2 regions of the Mycobacterium sp. NGS11 genome follow, and region 2 is predicted to be linked to the other one. Evidence: predicted binding sites of a transcription regulator. Region 2 holds the regulator's gene; the other holds the start of a gene.
What was found. Region 2 encodes LexA, which represses DNA repair genes until DNA is damaged. Its sites were predicted from a motif close to CGAACANNTGTTCG; they were not measured.
Positions count from the first base shown of each region.

Region 1 (2,388 bases), 120 kb from region 2:
GAGCCGGCGAAAGCTCGCCTCGTCGTGGGTGTCGGTACGCGACTGCAGGCGGTAACCGGGTGCGTCGGTGCGCTCGGGCAGGTCGGCCCCGAGATTGCGTGCCGTGCAGGAGATTTCCTCGGAGAACGCGTGCCCGACCGCGACGACATGTGACGCGCCGAGCACACCCAGCAAGAGCGTGGCGCCGCCGGCCGGGTGGTCCAGGCGGCAGCTGGCCAGGGGAGCGGGCACGGGCGCGTTGAGCGCGAGTCCCAGCCTTTCCCCGGATACGTCCGCCGGAGTCACGGCGAGCTGATGAAGGGGCACCGGCGTGACCTCTAGCCCTACGCCGAGCTGGGTGGGGGTGCCGAATACACGGTGATTTCGCCGGGCGAGACGGACTTGCCCGTCGAAACCTCCCAGGGCATGTCCGGGGCCCAGCGCTCGAACGAGAGCAGCGCCGACTCGTCGGCGTTGGCGCAGTCGACGAACTCCATGTCTCCGCCGGCCGGCAGGCCGGTGGCGCCTTCGGTCGTGTAGGAGGCGCGGCCGCGTTCGGACTCATGGAACGTGACGCCGTCGACGACGTATTGGTCGCCGGGCCGCAGGGACACATCCTTGCGTTTGACCCACATCGCCAGTTCCAGGCGTCCCTCGTCCTCCTCGACGCTGAACCAGAGTGGTTGATCGCCGCCCTCCAGCAGGTGCTCCCACCACACGAAGGGCCCTTCGCGGTAGGTGACCGATCCGCGCACGATGTAGTCGATGCCGCCGTAGCTCACGATGGCGCCGGGCCCGAGTTGGCGCGGCCCGAACTGCGGCATTGCGTCGGCGGAGAGCGGGTCCTGGCGCCCGCCCCGCTGGGCCGGCTGCTTGGGCCGTCGCAAAGCCACCACCAGCACCACGATGGACGCGATGAAGAGCGCCACGGCGATCATGACCAGCAGAGATCCCACGCCAATCCCTCCGTTGCCGCATTGCTCGAGCGAACGTGGGCTAAAGCTAACAGCTTTTTCATGCGTCGGCGTCCCAACGTTGCCCCGGGAAGCGCCGCGTGTCCTACCCAGACCTGTCGCCGGTGGCCGTAAGGTATCGAACAGCTGTTCTACTAGATGGGAGCGGGAATGCGGGTGATGGGCGTCGATCCCGGCCTGACCCGATGCGGTCTGTCGGTCGTCGAAACCGGGCGGGGGCGCGCGGTGGTCGCGCTCGATGTCGACGTGGTGCGCACGCCCTCGGACGCGCCGCTCGCCGAGCGGCTCCTGACGATCAGCGATGCCGTCGAGCATTGGCTGGCGACCCACCAGCCGGACGTCGTGGCGATCGAGCGGGTGTTCTCCCAACTCAACGTGTCGACCGTGATGGGGACCGCCCAGGCCGGCGGCGTCGTCGCGCTGGCCGCGGCCAAACGCGGCGTCGACGTGCACTTCCACACCCCCAGCGAGGTCAAGGCCGCGGTCACCGGAAACGGCGCCGCCGATAAGGCCCAAGTCACCGCGATGGTCACCAGAATCCTTGCGCTGCAAGCCAAACCGACACCGGCGGACGCCGCGGACGCGCTGGCGCTGGCGATTTGCCATTGCTGGCGGGCGCCGATGATCGCCCGGATGGCCGCGGCGGAGGCGATGGCCGCCGAGCAGCGGCGAAAATACAAGGCCACGCTGGACGCCAAGCTGAAGGCGGCGCGATGATCGCCTCGGTGCGCGGCGAGGTTCTCGAGGTGGCGCTCGATCACGTGGTGATCGAGGCCGCCGGCGTCGGCTATCGGGTGAACGCGACGCCGTCGACGTTGTCCACGCTGCGGGCCGGGACCGAGGCACGGCTGATCACCGCGATGATCGTCCGCGAGGACTCGATGACGCTCTACGGTTTCGCCGACGCCGACGCCCGCGACCTGTTCCTGACGCTGCTGTCGGTGTCGGGGGTGGGGCCGCGGCTGGCGATGGCGACCCTGGCCGTACACGACGCCGGGGCGCTGCGACAGGCGCTGCACGACGGCGACGTCACCGCGCTGACCCGGGTGCCCGGGATAGGCAAGCGCAGCGCCGAACGGATGGTCCTGGAATTGCGCGACAAGGTCGGCGCCGGCTTCGCGGCCGGCGGGGCGTCCCCGGCGGCGGGCCTCAACGGCCACGCGATCCGCGGGCCGGTGGTGGAGGCCCTGGTCGGGCTCGGTTTCGCCGTCAAGCAGGCCGAGGAAGCCACCGACAAGGTGCTGGCCGCCGACCACGGCGCCACCACGACGGCCGCGCTGCGCGCCGCCCTGTCGATGCTGGGCAAGTCCCGATGACCGACGACTACGAGGAACGAGAGGTCTCCCCGGCGCTGACCGTGGGCGAGGGCGACATCGACGTCAGCCTGCGTCCGCGCTCGCTGCGCGAGTTCATCGGCCAGCCGCGGGTGCGCGAG
Region 1 covers NZ_JCALEJ010000011.1:138,030-140,417, forward strand. Annotated here, with positions in the region: gene AC5Y4T_RS15235 (DUF2617 family protein) at 1-306, opposite strand, end outside; gene AC5Y4T_RS15240 (DUF4178 domain-containing protein) at 324-935, opposite strand; gene ruvC (crossover junction endodeoxyribonuclease RuvC) at 1,104-1,670, shown strand; gene ruvA (Holliday junction branch migration protein RuvA) at 1,667-2,269, shown strand; gene ruvB (Holliday junction branch migration DNA helicase RuvB) at 2,266-2,388, shown strand, end outside.
Region 1: a site for LexA is predicted at 1,073-1,086, ahead of ruvC (crossover junction endodeoxyribonuclease RuvC). Genes of this name have one in related genera too.

Region 2 (2,388 bases):
CTGCTCGTGCTGATGGCGTGGGTGCTGTTCGGTGGGCGGCGCCGGCCTGCGCACGAGGAGGCGGCGGCCTACGCGCCCGGTCGCGGGGGGAACCTCGGCTACGACGCCGACGAGCGCTGGGGCCACGACGATGCCGACGTCGGCGCCGACCCGTTCGGGCTCGGCGCGACGCATCAACCGGAGCCGGAACCGGACGCCGGGCGGGTCAGCTGGCAACGTCAGGCTCCTGCCGATAGCGACTATCGGTTCCACGAGGAGGAAGACCCCGACGCCGTCGATACCGACTCGATCCCGGTCGTCTCCGCGGAGATGCTGTCGGAGGACGAGTATGCCGAGGCGGGGGCCGACTACGCCGACTACACCGACGGCGTCCCCGAGGTCGCCGAGCCCGAGGCGGCGGACGACGCCGCCTACGTCGACGCCGACGGCCCCGATGCGGGTTATCCGCAGGAGGCGTATCCGGAAGACGAGTACCCCGACGTCGCCGTTTCCGGCATCCCGCCGGAGGGCGACGCGGCGGAAGGCCTCCTGGAAACCGCTGAGCCAGAAGACGAATACCTCGACCTCGCGGCGCCGGAACCGGACGTCGAACCCGAAGCGGACACCGCGACGGAGGCCGACATGACGGACACGGCGGTGGGAGCCGCCGCGGTCGCCGATGCGGTCGCGGCCGGGCCTCCGGCGCGAAGCGGTCGGCACGCCGCCGATGACGCCTCGGAAAACGGCCTGGCGGCCCCGGACGGGCGACCCACGATCCACCTGCCGCTCGATGATCCGTACCAGGCGCCCGACGGATACCCCGTCAAGGCCAGCGCTCGCTACGGCTTGTACTACATGCCGGGTAGCGACCTGTATCAGGACACGCTCGCCGAGCTCTGGTTGTCGAGCGAAGAAGTCGCTCAGGCCAACGGCTTCACCCGGGCTGACTGACCGAGGCCGGGCGCGCGTCAGACCTTGCGGATGACGGTGACGACCTTGCCCAGCACGCTGGCGTCGTTGCCCGGGATGGGATCGAACGCCGGGTTGTGCGGCATCAGCCACACCTGACCGCCGGCGCGTTTGAACGTCTTGACCGTGGCCTCGCCGTCGAGCATCGCCGCGACGATGTCACCGTTGTCGGCGACGTTCTGCTGACGGACCACCACCCAGTCGCCGTCGCAGATCGCGGCATCGACCATCGAATCACCGACGACCTTGAGCAGGAAAAGCGTGCCCTCACCGACCAATTCGCGCGGCAGGGGAAAGACGTCTTCGACGGCCTCTTCGGCCAGGATGGGTCCGCCGGCCGCGATGCGCCCGAGCACCGGGACGAACGTGGGTTCCGGTAGGGCGTCCGAACCGGCCACTTCGGTGGTGGGGGCCGCCACGTCGTCGTCGGCCCCGCGGACGTCGACGGCCCGCGGGCGGTTGGGGTCGCGGCGCAGGTAACCCTTGCGCTCCAGGGTGCGAAGCTGGTGCGCCACCGATGACGTCGACGTCAGACCGACGGCATCGCCGATCTCCCGGATGCTCGGCGGGTAGCCGCGGCTGGTGACCGAGGCGCGGATGACATTCAGAATGGTGCGCTGCCGTTCGGTCAGCGAGGAATCCACGGAGTGCAGCCGACCCTCGGGACCGGCCGATGAAACGTCGTTGCTGTCGCCCATGGCACCGAATGTAGCCGCACCGAGGACAAGAATCAAACATGTGTTCGAGTGGCGTGTCGCGGCGGTTCGCGTCGGCGCAAAACAAGCGCGAAGCCGGACGAATTACAGATGTGTAACTCTTCGGGATATCGGGTATTTGAGTGCTCGTGACAGTGGTAGAGGCCGACGAACTTGTCGGTGGTGTGATCTAGCGTTTGCTCGTGCGACACGCTTCGCTCAAATGTTCGGTTTCGAACATACAAGCGATTAGTGTCGAACACACGAGCGAGAGCTAGTTGACCGGAGGAACGAAGATGACAGTCATCCACACGCCCGCGCCGCGTACCAGCAGTCTTCGGCGCCCGATCAATGGACCCGTCCTGGGGCCTCGCTACGGACGGGACGGGCTGGCCCGGTCCCGCCGGCCCGCGCCGTCGCGGCCCGCGGGCGCCGCCACGCGCTACTACGGCACCGGGGTGGCAATGTCCGTCGCTCCGCACCGCAGGCGCGCCACCACCTGGGCGTCGACCATCGGGCTGGCACTGGCCGCCGGCGCGGTCACGCTGTGGCTGGGTCTCGTCGCGAACGTCGGCCAGGTGCTCAACGGCGACTCCACGAACTCGGCGACCCAGGTTCCCGACCGGCTCGCCGTCGTCCGCGTGGACGCGGGGGAGTCGCTCCAGGATTTCGCGCACCGCGTGGCGCCCGGCGCGCCGGCACCCCAGGTCGCCGATCGCATCCGCGAGCTCAACGATCTACACTC
Region 2 covers NZ_JCALEJ010000011.1:19,308-21,695, forward strand. Annotated here, with positions in the region: gene AC5Y4T_RS14500 (LGFP repeat-containing protein) at 1-930, shown strand, start outside; gene lexA (transcriptional repressor LexA) at 948-1,646, opposite strand; gene AC5Y4T_RS14510 (LysM peptidoglycan-binding domain-containing protein) at 1,940-2,388, shown strand, end outside.